2 regions of the Cytobacillus spartinae genome follow, and region 1 is predicted to be linked to the other one. Evidence: predicted binding sites of a transcription regulator. Region 1 holds the regulator's gene; the other holds the start of a gene.
What was found. Region 1 encodes LexA, which represses DNA repair genes until DNA is damaged. Its sites were predicted from a motif close to CGAACATATGTTCG; they were not measured.
Positions count from the first base shown of each region.

Region 1 (7,589 bases):
TAAATCATTGCCGTCTTCTACTCGAATATATTGCCAGCCATAAGACTTAAAACGCTGCTCAACACTCTCAGAGAACGATCTGTCTAAATCACCGTCTAACGAAATATCGTTTGAATCATAAAGAACAACAAGTCTACCTAGTTTTAAATGCCCTGCTAGAGATGCAGCCTCAGCAGATACACCCTCCATTAAGTCACCGTCTCCACAAATACTGTATGTATAATGATTAACTAAATCATATTGATCCTTATTATAGACTGCAGCTAAATGACGTTCTGCCATTGCCATACCCACTGCCATAGCAATCCCTTGCCCTAATGGACCTGTTGTTGCATCTACACCTGGAGTGTGACCGTATTCAGGGTGGCCTGGTGTTTTACTGCCCCATTGACGGAAGTCTTTAATATCATCCATTGTGACATCATAACCCGATAAATGAAGTAAGCTATATAAAAGCATCGAACCATGACCAGCAGATAAAACAAAACGATCACGATTAAACCATTCTGGATTTTGTGGATTATGATTCATGTGCTTCGTCCATAATGCATAAGCCATCGGAGCTGCACCCATAGGCATTCCTGGATGTCCTGAATTTGCTTTTTCAATTGCATCAATTGAAAGAGTTCTTATGGTATTAACTGCTAGTGAATCTACTTGTTCAAACATATCAACATCCCTTTCTTGAGTAGGCTTACTCTAATAATATAATAGTCCTCAATTTTTTTATACAATTGAATGTGACTATATTAGAAAAATTACTATATACTGCATCCTCTAACACAATATTCCTATTATAAATGCAAAAGAAGGAATACAAATTTTGCATTCCTTGATTGACCTATTTAATGTAGATCCTTTTTATTTTTCAATTTTTTAAGTTTCTCCGGTGTTACATCGTCTCCATTCGGATCTATAAATGTTACACCTTGCAAAGTATCTAACATGGAAGAACGAAATGTTTGTAAGTACTCTCGCCTTAATGTCGACTGTTCCTTTGCCTCTTCTTCAGTTAATTTTGAGGTCTTTGCCTTATTGGCTAACTCATTTATCCTAGCTATTTTATGTTTAGGTAGCATAATCAGGCTCCTTTGTGTCAAGTCTATCTTTGATTAAAGTCATATTACTAAAAACTTTATCGTTTGACAAGAAAAGAGCCTACTAATCCTGTAATGATTCTATGTGCTCCTTATACCTTCTATGTGCAGTCGCTTTAGAAATTTCGTAGCCAAATCCTCTTAACGTGGCAGCAATCTCAGCAAAGGTCAAATCGTTATTACGCAACCTAACAATCTCACTAATTGGTACATCGATTCTTTCTCTGCCCGCTGATATACCTTGATTCTTTAAGTTTTTCTCGGGTTTATACCCTTTTGCTATCGCTCGGTTCACGCCTCTCTTGATTTTAATATTATGTAACTTTCTCTGATACTCTTCTACCATTCCAACAATCTGCAGAACCATTGAATCCGAATCTGAAAGTTCTAATTCACCGTTATGAGAAATGCTATAAAGTTTTACCCGTTCTTTTAATATGCAATGAATAATGGCAATTTTCGTATTCCCACGACCAATTCTCGTTTCATCCTGAATCAAAACGGCCTCTATTGAATCATCCTTAATAAGAGATAATAGCTCAAGTATTCCGTCCCTTTCCATTTCATATCCGCTTGCCTTCTCCTTGATCACTGACACTACATTAAAGTTTCTATTTTTAGCTAGTAGTAATAGTTCTTCCTCTTGTCTCTGAAGTGAAGATTCTTGACTATCTTTGTTCGTACTAACTCGACAATATATAATCGCTTTCATTTAATCTCCTCAATCTAGTTGTTCATTATATGAGCTTGCAATTTGTTTAGAAAACTGTAGCTCTTCTGTTAAAACGGGGATCATAATCTTTTCGCCTACATATAAATGACTTCCACTTAATTGGTTGTTTTGTTTTACCCAATTAATAAATTCTCCAGGACTCAATTCGTGATAACTTGAAAATTCCTTCGATATACTCCATAGAGAATCTCCCTCTTCAACCGTAATTTCAACAAATTCATCTTTTAGTTCTTTCTTTTCATTTCCCAACAGAACGAATGTAACAGTAAAACTTAATATTACAAGAATAATAGTATATGAGTATTGATTCCATAATTTTTTCATAAAGACACCTCTAACTAAGAATGTATGTTCGATTTATATTCTGATTATACTAGGAACATTTGTTTGGTGTCAACAAAAATTCGAACTTATGTTTGTATACAATGGTAATACATGCTATAATTAATGCAAGATTAACCATATGAGGTGCGTAAATTATGGCAAAACTATCAAAACGCCAGCAGGATATTCTTGCATTTATAAAAGAAGAAGTGAAACTCAAGGGGTATCCACCTTCTGTTAGAGAGATCGGTGAAGCAGTTGGCCTAGCATCAAGCTCAACCGTTCATGGTCATTTGGCAAGATTAGAAAGCAAAGGGCTAATTCGAAGGGACCCAACAAAGCCTAGAGCGATTGAGGTATTAGATTTGGAGGAAGAATCCCACATTCCTAAATATAATGTGGTCAACGTCCCTGTAATTGGTAAGGTAACTGCAGGACTACCTATTACAGCCATTGAAAACGTTGAAGAATATTTTCCTCTACCGGAGAGGCTTGCTCCGTCTGATGATCAAGTATTTATGCTAGAAATAATGGGAGACAGTATGATTGAAGCTGGAATCCTAGACGGAGATTATGTGATCGTTCGTCAGCAACAAACTGCAAATAACGGTGATATTGTTGTAGCAATGACCGAAGAGGACGAAGCTACTGTAAAAAGATTCTTTAAAGAAAAAGATTATATTAGACTTCAACCCGAAAACTCCACATTAGAGCCAATTATTTTGCGTCATGTTTCTATTCTCGGAAAAGTAATCGGTGTTTATCGCCATATACACTAATAACAAAAAAGCCAGCGAGGAGAACCGGTCCTATTCGCTGGCTTTATTTTAATTTAATAGAGTATCTGCTTCTATAATTTCTAGAGTCAAATTTTGATGTGACGATAAATCAATATCATAAGGTTGTACTTCTTCACCATACTCATCTTTAATAATCCTTAGCTCTGGTCGACCCACAGCATTAAAATTATATTTTGAGACGATTCCTGTTCGCCCATCGTTTAACTTCACCGTTAGACCTGGTGGGTAGACAGCAATACAACCCCTAAATAACTCAATTTGTTTACTGTCAAATTGAGTACCACTTCCCGCATAAAGTAATTCTAGACCTTTGTGAGGCAAAATAGCCCGTCGATATGTTCGATGATTCGTTACTGCATCAAATACGTCTGCAACACTTAATATTTTTGAGTAGTGATGAATCTTGTCTCCTGTTAAACCTCTCGGGTATCCTTTCCCATCGATTCTTTCATGATGCTGAAGTGCACAATGGGCAACAGGTAGTGGAATTTCATGAATTTTTTTAAGAAGGCCAAACCCTAATTCCGCATGTGTTTTTACATGCTCGTATTCCTCCGCTGTTAAGCTTCCATGTTTATTGAGAATATCAGGTGAAATAAACATTTTACCAACATCGTGCAACATAGCACCAAGACCTACCTCTTCGATATTCTTCAATGGCCACCCATTTTCTATTGCTAATTGACACACATAAATGGATACATTCAAGCTATGGGAGTAAACATAACTATCATGCACTTTCGTTGATGCTAACAAATTTAATGCTGTTCTATTGTTTGAAAGTACACTATGTATATCACGAAAAATTTTCTGAAAGCTCCTAATGGCTCTTCCAGTCTTAAACATTCCTTGAATATTATTCTTGCTAGAATTCAAACCCGCAATAGAATCTAACCCATCTGTTATTACATTCACTGCTTCTATTCGAAGTTCTTCAGGGATAACATCTATTATTTCTATCCCTTCGGATGCATCATCTTCTATGTAAACTGTAAAGATATTTAGTGTTTTTAGTCTAGTAATTAATGGATCTGTTAATGATGTACCTTTTGCTAAGAGAATATGGCCGTTTTCGTTATAAATGGATTTGCCTAATTTAACCCCAACTTCACATTTCTCCAATGTTGTTAACCGCATGACTTTCCCCTCTATCACTTTTTCAATTTGTTGCAAATTCTATGACAAGCACCAGCTGTAAATGAGTCCCTAGTTTAGTTTCGCTTCAATTCCTGGGCACGATAAAGTAAAGAAGTCCCACTCCTTATTGAACACTTTACAAAATTCGACTTTAATTGCGATAATCCTTCCTTAACAGTAATTATTTGAAAAAAATGTGAAGTTTTCGTGATATCCAGTTCTATTTGTATTGACCACATAGTGTTAACTCTATTAAAATTTATAGGTATAAACACCTATCCACAAGGAGTTATTAAGATGAAGGTTGAAAGTGTTATACGGCTCGTTAATACCATGTGCAAAGACCATAAATATGCAAAGGCTAGACCTCTAATTGTAAGTGAATGGAAGCGTTTAACAGAATCTAAAAACTATCACTTATTAAATTCTAGTGCACAGCAATTTATTAAAATCATTAAAGAAGAGCAGGAAAACGGGACTATTGTCCATTTGTCTTATACTGATAAACAAGTATTGAATGTAATTAACTCTTATGTGAAAGATTCACATTTTCAGTATGCACGCAAAATTTTTTCAGAGCACCTTGCTCTACTTGAAAAACAAGAAGCACAGAGCTGGCTAACTTCGGATGCTAGATATATTTTTAATGCTTGGAAGAATTCAACCTCATCAGATCCATCCTAATTAGAGTATTTGAGACATATATAAAAGGCACTTCGACTTAAAATTGTCGAAATGCCTTCTTATTCTACAATTATCTTTAACGCCATTAAAGCGTGGCCTGCACCACATAACTCTGAGCAATTGCCAAAGTATTCTCCAGGCTTTTCAAAACTTATTTCAATTGATTCTCCATGCTGGATGACTTTTCCTCCAACCCGAAGTCCATGTTGAATTTCATCATCACTTGTAAGTGTAAGCTTGACTTTTTCTCCAACTTTTAAGTTTATCTCCGCAGGTTCAAAAATAAAATCTTCAATCTCTGGCCCTGTTTTACCAACGACCAAGATTTCCTCCATGCTATTGTTGGTTTGCCGCTCATTAGCAACATCAGCGTTTGCTGTTTCATCATTTACTTTCTTCTCTTTACTACAAGCTACTAAACTAGTGAATACGAGTAAAATGAATAGTGTAATAAATATTTTTTTCATGAAATCCTCCTGAAATGATTGGGACTATTGTAGTTTAGCAGCAAAAAATTAATGTTTCAAGAAGTATATTTCCAACTGTGTGCCGCATCTAAAAAAGCCTTAACACTGTCGTGTCAAGGCTTTTATCAGTCTTAGAACATTTGCATATATTGTTCTCTTTCCCAAGGGTGAACTTGTGTACGGAACATATCCCACTCGATCTCTTTCGCTTCAACAAAGTGTTCGAAAATGTGCTCACCTAGAGCAGATACGATTACTTCGTCAGCTTTTAATTTGTCTAGAGCTTGAGCTAAAGTAGCTGGTAGATCTTCAATGCCCTCAGCTAAGCGCTCTTCTTTGTTCATAACATAGATGTTACGATCAACCGGTGCAGGAGGAGTTTGTTTATTCTTAATCCCATCAAGACCTGCTTTTAAAAGTACAGCCATTGCTAAGTAAGGGTTAGCAGCTGGGTCCACACTACGTACTTCAACACGTGTGCTAATTCCACGCGATGCCGGAATACGAATTAATGGAGAACGGTTTCTAGCTGACCATGCAACGTAGCAAGGTGCTTCGTAACCAGGTACTAAACGCTTGTAAGAGTTAACAGTCGGGTTTGTAACCGCTGTAAAGCTTGGTGCGTGATTTAGAATTCCTGCGATAAATTGACGAGCTGTATCACTTAATTCTAAATTTCCAGTTGTGTCATAGAATGCATTTACACCATCTTTGAATAGTGAAACGTTACAGTGCATCCCAGAACCGTTTACTCCGAATAATGGTTTTGGCATAAATGTTGCGTGTAAACCGTGTTTACGAGCAATTGTCTTAACCACTAGCTTAAACGTTTGAATTTGGTCACAAGCTGTTAAAGCATCAGCATATTTAAAGTCAATTTCATGTTGTCCAGGAGCTACCTCATGGTGAGATGCTTCAATCTCGAAGCCCATTTCTTCTAGCTCAAGAACGATATCACGACGGCAGTTCTCACCTAAATCTGTTGGAGCTAAGTCAAAGTATCCACCGTTATCATTTAGTTCTAAAGTAGGTTCGCCTTTTTCATCTAATTTGAATAAGAAAAATTCTGGCTCAGGTCCAAGATTAAAATCTGAGAATCCTAAGTCTTCCATTTCTTTAAGAATACGTTTTAAGTTGTTACGAGGGTCACCTTCAAAAGGAGTACCATCAGCATTGTAGATATCACAGATTAAACGAGCAACTTTACCTTTTTCAGCAGTCCAAGGGAATACAACCCATGTATCAACATCAGGGAATAGGTACATATCAGACTCTTCAATACGTACAAAGCCTTCGATAGAAGAACCATCAAACATCATTTTGTTATCTAATGCTTTTTCAAGCTGACTAATTGGAATCTCAACATTTTTGATTGTTCCTAGAATGTCAGTGAATTGCAGACGAATAAACTTTACGTTTTCCTCTTCTGCCATTTTTCTAATATCATCTTTAGTGTACTTAGCCATTTTGTATTTCCTCCCTAAATTTTAATTCTATTATTTATTAATGAAAGAAGCGGGACATATCTCCTTGACGTAAAGAAGACCGATTAAATCTCCCAGCTTGCATTAATTCGGATTTCAGAATCTTTCTAAGTTCTGCATCTGATAATTCACGTTTTGTCTTTTCATTTTTCTTCATTACTGCGTTAAGTTCTTGTTCAAGTTTGACAGTAAATAATTGCTTTATCCCTGCCATATTGACACCTTGATCAATCAAATCCTTAATTTCTAATAAAGTATCAATATCATTCAATGAAAACAATCTTCTATTTCCGTCTGTTCTAGCTGGAGAAATCAATTGGTGCTCTTCATAGTAGCGAATTTGCCGAGCCGAAAGCTCAGTAAGCTGCATGACGATTCCAATTGGAAATAATGGCATTGTACGACGAATTTCACTTCCGCGCATCTGATTTCCCCTTTCATTAATTACTTCTTGACCTTATTATATGTAATGTAAGAAAATCTGTCAACTACATGTTAGGTTTTATAACATAAAAATTTTCATAAAAAAATAGAGTGGATTTGATTAACCACTCTTTTAATTTTCACTAATTTATTTTTATTAAACCTTTTACTAATAATCTGTTTAGAGCTATGCAAATGGCGATTTTAACATGAGAGTAGGTAAGTCCACCCTGTACGTACGCAACATATGGTGGCCGAATCGGTCCATCAGCCGTCAGTTCAATACTTGCTCCTTGTATAAAGGTACCAGCTGCCATAATAACATCATCTTCATAACCAGGCATATAAGCTGGATAAGCAGTTACATGCGAATTTATAGGAGATGCAAATTGAATAGCCTGACAAAAAGAAACCATCTTTTCTTTATCATCAAACTGCAC
Region 1 is NZ_JBIACK010000001.1:197,894-205,482, reverse strand. It holds gene tkt (transketolase) at 1-669, opposite strand, end outside; gene ACFYKX_RS00970 (DUF896 domain-containing protein) at 846-1,079, opposite strand; gene ACFYKX_RS00965 (YneB family resolvase-like protein) at 1,162-1,809, opposite strand; gene yneA (cell division suppressor protein YneA) at 1,819-2,154, opposite strand; gene lexA (transcriptional repressor LexA) at 2,310-2,933, shown strand; gene ACFYKX_RS00950 (HD-GYP domain-containing protein) at 2,982-4,091, opposite strand; gene ACFYKX_RS00945 (hypothetical protein) at 4,389-4,775, shown strand; gene ACFYKX_RS00940 (hypothetical protein) at 4,835-5,242, opposite strand; gene glnA (type I glutamate--ammonia ligase) at 5,374-6,708, opposite strand; gene ACFYKX_RS00930 (MerR family transcriptional regulator) at 6,746-7,150, opposite strand; gene ACFYKX_RS00925 (methionine gamma-lyase family protein) at 7,293-7,589, opposite strand, start outside.

Region 2 (7,589 bases), on a different contig from region 1:
TGATCATTTGTCATGGTGTTACCGAAAATAAAATTAATTCGATTAAGTATATGAATCTGTTTTTAGAGCGCGGATTTAATACAGTTATTTATGATCACCGTCGGCACGGAGAATCAGGCGGGAAAACTACCAGCTACGGACACTTTGAAAAGTACGATTTGAAAGCGGTAGTTGACTGGCTTAGACAAGAGCAAGGAGAAGACCTTGTACTTGGTATTCATGGGGAGTCTATGGGGGCTGCAACCATGCTTCTATATGCAGGGATTATTGAGGATCATGCTGATTTTTATATTGCCGATTGTCCTTTTTCCGATTTTAAAGAGCAGCTTGCGTATCGACTAAAAACGGAAATGAAGCTTCCACCTAAAGTTTTTTTACCAGTTGCCGATTTATTTCTACGTATTAGAGAGAAATATTCTATCAATGAAGTGTCTCCTATAACCGTTATTGAAAATATTAAAAAGCCCATCCTGTTTATTCATAGCCAAAAAGATGATTTTATTTTACCTTCAATGACGGAGGCACTGTTTGAAAAAAAGCAAGGCCCTAAAAAATTATTCTTAGCTGAAAACGGTCTGCATGCTCAATCCCTAAACGAAAACAGGGATGATTACGAAAAAGTAGTAGACGAATTTTTGCATGATTATGTGTTTAAAGATATAGCTCGAACTAAAAGTGAGTTAGATGCTTAAATTAGGTACGCACATGATTTTAGGTCAGCACCTTGAAATATTTATCCATTTAAAAGAGGCTTATGCTAAAAGCCTCTTTTCTAATTCTGTTTGTACTCTTCAATCACCTCTCCTCCGGTCCCTAGACCTCTCACCACTCCGTAAGTTCCGAGTTTAAAATAATATCTTTTGTTATTAATAGTTAATATGTCAGCCTTTGTAAGTACTTGTGTTTGGTTGGATAATTCTACTTCCTTGATTTGTGTATTGTTGATTTCTCCATACAAAACAGATATCTTTTTGAGCAATTTTCCTTTTTTATCATAATTATAAAACTCGTCAAAATGAGTAGTCATGTTTTGATTTTCTCCGTATTCCCAATGGTTATGTCCGACATTTTCCCATCCCTGCTTGTTGTTCCCCTTCATATAGGCTACGGTTAATGCTAGGAAAGATTTGAATTCATTCTGTTGATTGGTTGTATAAAGGACAATGGCCCCATCTTTGATTATTTCTGTATGTATCACTTGTTCTACATTAAATGGAATTTGCTCTTTAATAGCCTCATCTAAAGTAGCCGATTTACAAGCAGTCAACATGATGACGGTCATGATGATAAATATGACCCTTGTACTCCCCTTCACGTTTCCCCTCCTTATTTTTCACGTCTTTATCATTTAATGTAATAAGAAAGGGGATTATTCTATATTTTTCCATTTCACTATTTCTTACCTATTTTTGCAAAAAAAAATAGACCAAATGATTGGTCCACTTACTCCACCGTTTTGTCTATAAAACTCATTCTTGGGTTTAAATATTGATTAGGGCTCTTTAACTGGAAGCAATTTGAGGATGCTGAAAAATCAATTTTTAATTCATCATCTAAAAATACTTCTTTTGATTTTTCAACATATACAGGAACCATATTCGTTTGGATTTCTCTGTCATCCTCATCCAGCTCATTCACAAACCATAATGAGGTGACACCACTTACAACACACCCACAACCTTCAGTATCATATTTCAGCTTCAAGAACCCCTGTTGGTTCTGTATTTTTTCTTGAATTTTCTTACCTGCTACCTCTGTTAACGTAATATTCATCTTCTGAACTCCCTTTTAACGTCATATGACTATTGTAAGAAAGTTGCGTTAAACTAGCAAAGATTGTGCATGACTTGGAAAAAATTTTCATTAAATATTTGCTTTTTCTTCAATTTCCTTTTATGATCGAAGGAAAATGTGACAATTGTGTGAAAGGATGGGATTTGATGTCAAAGGTACAAATTAAAGTAATGGATAATGGATCTCTGCGTGTAACAGGTGACGTGGAATTAATTGATGTTGATGGAAATGTTTTTGAAACGAAGCAAGCCTTTTCCCTCTGCCGCTGTGGCCTATCCGCTAAAAAACCTTTTTGTGATGGTGCCCATAAAGGGAATTTTGATTCTTGTGTTCGTGCAGAAAAAGTATTTGATGATAAAGAGTAATTCTAAAAGTCGTGTATGTTACCAACACGACTTTTTTTACTCATCTGTTAATCGTACATCTGCTATTTGAGAGAGAGGCACTCTGTGCACTTCTTCGAACCGGTCTACGATATGTAACTTTTGGCCGGATTCATCCCAATAGTGAATAGTGCCTATTACTAATTCGTATTTTCGATTCCGGTAATGGGTAACAGTCACACTTTTTCCGAATTCCATTGCATTGAATATGATCTCATTCATCATTTCTAAATGCTGTTCATCCACCTCTTTGCTACTTTCATACATGTCCTCTTTAGCCCAATCACGTAATAACTTAACATGCTCAGGCAACATCATCGATGTCCATTTGATTCTTCCTCGATCTCGAATCATTCGCCGAACTCCTTTCTTACATTTTGTGACCTCCAACCAGCTTTGCACGATGTTTCGCCGTTCCTGCATTCGTATAGGATACTGCTCTTAACAAGGAACCTGGTCCAAACCGCCTCCGAATATGATCAACCACGTATCCTAGTTCTCTTTTTTTCCAGCCATTCAAATCAAAGATATTAAGTTGAAACTCTCGGTCGTCGACAATTTGACTAAGTGCAATGGAGATTTTCCGAACGGTTTTTCCTTCATAGTTCTCATGAAAAAGTTCCAAACAGACCCGGTACAAATCCATCGTGATATTGGTCGGTTGATCAATTGTTCGCGATCGGTAAAAACCACCGCCAAACTCGTCTTGGCTGTAGCCGACACCGAAGCTAATCGTTCTACCTGCCTTAAAGTGAGTTCTAGCTCTTCTCGCAACTTCCTCACACATTTCTAAAATCACATGCTTGATTTCCTCTTCCTCTTTATAATCCCGAAGCAAAACCTGACTTTTCCCAAAACTGATCTGTCCTTCCATAATCGGTGCTCCAATCTCAGAAAGATCAATGCCCCATGCGTGATAGTAAAGCTGATTCCCCATCACTCCAAATTTTTTCTCCAGCTTTTTCAAATCATAGCGTGCAAGCTGCCCTACTGTAAAAATCCCCATACTATTTAATGTTTTTTCCACTCTACGGCCAATTCCCCACATCTCTCTGAGCGGGGACACAGGCCAAAGTTTTTCCGGTATCTCTTCGTATGTCCACTCATCAATTCCCTTCTTCTTCGCATGTAAATCTAGACAAAGCTTTGCCATTAGCATATTAGGTCCTATTCCAATTGCGCATGGTAATTGAAATTCTCGTTCAATATCATCTTTAATTTTTCTAGCGATCGTATGGGCATCTCCCCAAAGATTAATAGCCCCATCCACCTTGATAAAACTCTCGTCTACGCTATACGTATGGATGGCTTCTTTCGGGACATAGCGATGAAATACCTTCGTAATCTCGGTTGATATCCGTAAGTATGTTGCCATGTTCGGTTCTACTACTTTTATACGTGGATCATTGGGGATTTCAAACATTCGAGACCCGGTTTTAATCCCGAATTCTTTTTTCACCTTTGGGGACGCCGCAAGCACAATGCTTCCCTGCCTTTCCTTATCACCTACTACCACCAAATAGCATTCAAGTGGGTCAAGGCCGTGCATAACGGCAGAACAACTTGCGTAAAAGCTCTTCATGTCGACGCACAATATTTTGTTATCTGGCATCTGGCTGTAATCGACCATGACCTTTCCCTCCTGATCAGTGTTTAATCGCTCCAAAAGGAACATCTGTTCTGTATTATATTCTTTATCTTAAGGGAATATACGTTCGGTTTCAATGGTAATAAGGGGAAAATTCTTAAGTTTTTTTGTATTATTTTTTATTTATCACTAGGAATTTTTTGTACAAGCAATCGTGCGAAATGATTGAAAAGGCGCTATAATCAGGATTGAGGTGTGAACATATGGAGAAAAAGTTAGTATACAAAATGGTACAGAATTGTTTTAAACAATATAAACACGAACACGATGGAATTCCACTGAGTGAAAAAGATTATGAGGATCTGTATGAGAGGATTGTGCTAGTTAAAGAAAATGAGAAGGACACTCCATTAAACGATATCATCAATGATGTAGTTTACGAGTTCTTGGCTGGACAATAAAGTACTGCCACAGTTAAAGCTAAAACAAAAAACCGCCTAATGAGGGCGGTAAATCAATGAATACTAGCTTGTTCTGTTTTAAAGTCATAGTAAATGTTAACTTCTTCATCTGTTTCATGAAAGACTCGTAAAACCGATTCAAAGCCATTTCCATCACTAGAAGTCTTGCCATCCAATAAAATAATTGGCTTTTCATATAGACTGTGTGCAAGCGCTAAGATGGCTTGAACAGCTCTCTGCTCTTTTTTGCTATCACTATCATTCATCACGATTAACTTAACTGCTTTTGTTTGACAAGGATAAGATTCAGCAGCGATTCCATTTGACCAAGCCATCACTTTCATCCCAATTTCTAGATCCTCACCTGAAAGCTTACTCCCGTCCTCTTCCATGATGGTTGTATCGTCATCTAGCGCATAGAAGCAATCCTTCACCAATACTCGATTATTTTCGGTATCGGCGATATAAGATTGCACATCTGGATCAGAATGGCCTTTCCCGTCCTTTACAGAACTTGAACCACAGCCTAATAAAAATAACATACAAATCCCAATTGATAACCACGATTTTTTCATAGAAAAATCACCTCATTAAAAATGACGAGGTGATATCTACAAAAGTTACGCCTATTTTTGTTTTAACATCCGTCCTGCAATTTTCTCAAAAAGCCCCGGAAATAGTACATATATCGCACTTCCAAAGTTCATCCACCTTGGCAAGTTAATCTCCCTTGTACGGGTAAACATGGCATCGACGACTTTTTTTGCCACAAATTCAGGTTGTAACATAAACTTCTGAACATTCTTTACATATGTACCCTTTTCATCCGCGATCGCAAAAAAATTCGTTGCAATCGGGCCCGGATTAACAGCAGTAACAAACACATTGAGATTAGAAAGCTCCATTCTTAAACTATTCGTATACCCAAGAACCGCATGCTTCGTAGCTGAATAGACACTGGATTTAGGAGTAGCAATTTTACCAGCTTGGGAAGCAATGTTAATAATATGACCGCTCCTCTGGTCCCTCATATAAGGCAGAACCACACTTGAACAAGCAATAAGGCCAACGACATTCACGTTAAACATTCCTGTAACTTCGTCCACACTTGCTTCGTGAGCCTCGCGAAAAACTCCAAATCCAGCGTTGTTAACAAGAATATCGACACCGCCTAACTCACTAATCGCCTTCGGAAAAGTTTCCTTCACTGAATCGGTGTCAGAAACATCCAGCTGGTACACATTAACTCGTACTTGGTAACAGCTCTCTAATTCTTTCTTTAAATCCTCTAATTTTTGTAGGCTACGAGCAAAAAGAGCAAGATTTGCTCCCCTCCCGGCACAAAGTCGAGCCATCTCTGCTCCAATTCCTCCTGATGCCCCCGTAATAAAAATTGTTTTCCCAATAAGGCTATGTCGCGCCATACTCTCCACCTCATTTAGCTGAATATAAGAGTGCTCCTTGATTTATATTGCTACTATTAATCTCACCTAAATCAGCTAGATAGTCAAGTTGGGCTACCGTTTCAGATATGGTAAGTGAAAGTTCACGTTCATACACTTTTGGAAAAAGACGTTGACATACTTCGAAGGTAGACAGCGTTTCTTCTTCAAGCCATTTTTTAACACGAAGAGCCCGTTCATGCTGCTGCATAAGTCTCTTTTCTATCAACTCCTTTGTATTCGTGACCTCTTCCCCATGACCTGAATAGACAAGGCTAATTGGGTAATCAAGTAGCTTACGTAACGAGTGATTGTACTGTAGCTGTGGTTTGGGCCTTTCGGATTCTCCAGGTAGAGGCGGCTCTAGTAAAGGATTAGGAGATATATGGGCTAGTAAATGATCGCCACCGATGTAGATTCCATCCTTCTCTCTAAATAAACCAATATGACTTTGTGCATGTCCTGGGGTTTCAACAACCGTCCAGTTCTCCAAGCCTAAAGGAGAATCTCCTTCAACTAACGTTCCTGTTAGAGAACGATTACAGGAGTAACGTAACGTCTTTCTCATACGTTCAATTGCGATAAAATACTTCTCTGGAATTCCAAACTCCATAAAGCTTTTTCGATGGAAACGATCATGGTCTATAAAAAAAGCCTCTCCTCGATTTAACCATCTTTCATTAATAGGATGTCCATAGACTTCGAGCGATTCCGGAAAATAGTCTAGCAATCCAGCATGATCGGGATGATGATGGGTTAAAACTACCTGTTCAATGTCGGCTATTGATAGCCCTAAGTCCGCTAACTGTGATTTTAAGGACTCAAAAGCTTCATCTGTTTTTGGACCAACGTCCACAAGTGTTAATCTGTCACCCTTTACAACATATACATTTACATCCCCAACCGGAAAAGGTGTGGGTAGGATGATTTTTGCAATTCCATTGTTCCAATGTGCCATTTTTAAAACTCCCCAAATCATTATATTTAAATAAAATAGTTTTCATATAAGTAATATGCAAGCTAACCTAAAATACACCCATAAAGTAAAGAATAAATAAATAACATAGAGCCATAGCATTAATATATATAACTTTTCGGTTGGTGTATAATTTCCACAATTCCAGAAAAATCTAATATTAACCTTAAGTTTAACTTTATTTTGATAAATTGTCATTATTTTCACATAACTTTTATAAGATGGATTTATAAATTAAAAATTATTACTCTTGACAGACAACCACTATTTCTTGCATAATCACAATTAAAATTTATGAATCGGCAATAAGCAATGATTAGGGCCAGTAAATGGAAAATGACGAAAGAGAGTGTAGCTCAGCGGCTGAAAGGCTTCACCGTCCTCTTGACCATTGAACCTACCTTAAGAGCTGTTAGGAAAACCTAACCGTTTCTCCGGCGTTAACGGATTTGAGCTGCACCTTTCAATGTTTATTTGAATAGGTGAATGAAGGTGGTACCACGGAAGTTAAGACCTTTCGTCCTTTTACTGGATGAAGGGTCTTTTTGTTTTTCCAGAAAGGAAACCAACAGACTTTTTTTAATTCAAGGGAGGAAAAGTGATGAAAAAGTTAGCAATTATTGGAGCTGGATCCATGGCGGAAGCATTAATTTCCGGAATGGTTGAGAATCAATTTATTAATAAAAAGCAAATTTGGGTAACAAACAGAAGGAATGAAGAGAGGTTAAATCAGCTTCAGGAACGATACGGTGTTAGCACCTCCTATGAACTAACTGAGCTTTTAGAGGAAGCAGATATCGTTGTATTAGCCATGAAGCCAAAGGATGCAGCAAGTTCCATTGAGTTGATAAAGCCTTATCTAAAAAGAGAAATGCTTATTGTGTCTGTTTTAGCTGGAGTGTCTATTGAAAGTATTGAACTATTGGCTGAGAAGTCACTATCAGT
Region 2 is NZ_JBIACK010000010.1:117,619-125,207, reverse strand. It holds gene ACFYKX_RS18435 (alpha/beta hydrolase) at 1-692, shown strand, start outside; gene ACFYKX_RS18430 (hypothetical protein) at 773-1,315, opposite strand; gene ACFYKX_RS18425 (iron-sulfur cluster biosynthesis family protein) at 1,444-1,773, opposite strand; gene ACFYKX_RS18420 (CDGSH iron-sulfur domain-containing protein) at 1,941-2,159, shown strand; gene ACFYKX_RS18415 (YolD-like family protein) at 2,196-2,531, opposite strand; gene ACFYKX_RS18410 (Y-family DNA polymerase) at 2,548-3,807, opposite strand; gene ACFYKX_RS18405 (YqzH family protein) at 4,029-4,226, shown strand; gene ACFYKX_RS18400 (DUF3221 domain-containing protein) at 4,280-4,801, opposite strand; gene ACFYKX_RS18395 (SDR family NAD(P)-dependent oxidoreductase) at 4,853-5,650, opposite strand; gene ACFYKX_RS18390 (MBL fold metallo-hydrolase) at 5,661-6,626, opposite strand; gene proC (pyrroline-5-carboxylate reductase) at 7,246-7,589, shown strand, end outside.
Region 2: the regulator LexA is predicted to act here: its motif matches at 3,882-3,895, upstream of ACFYKX_RS18410 (Y-family DNA polymerase).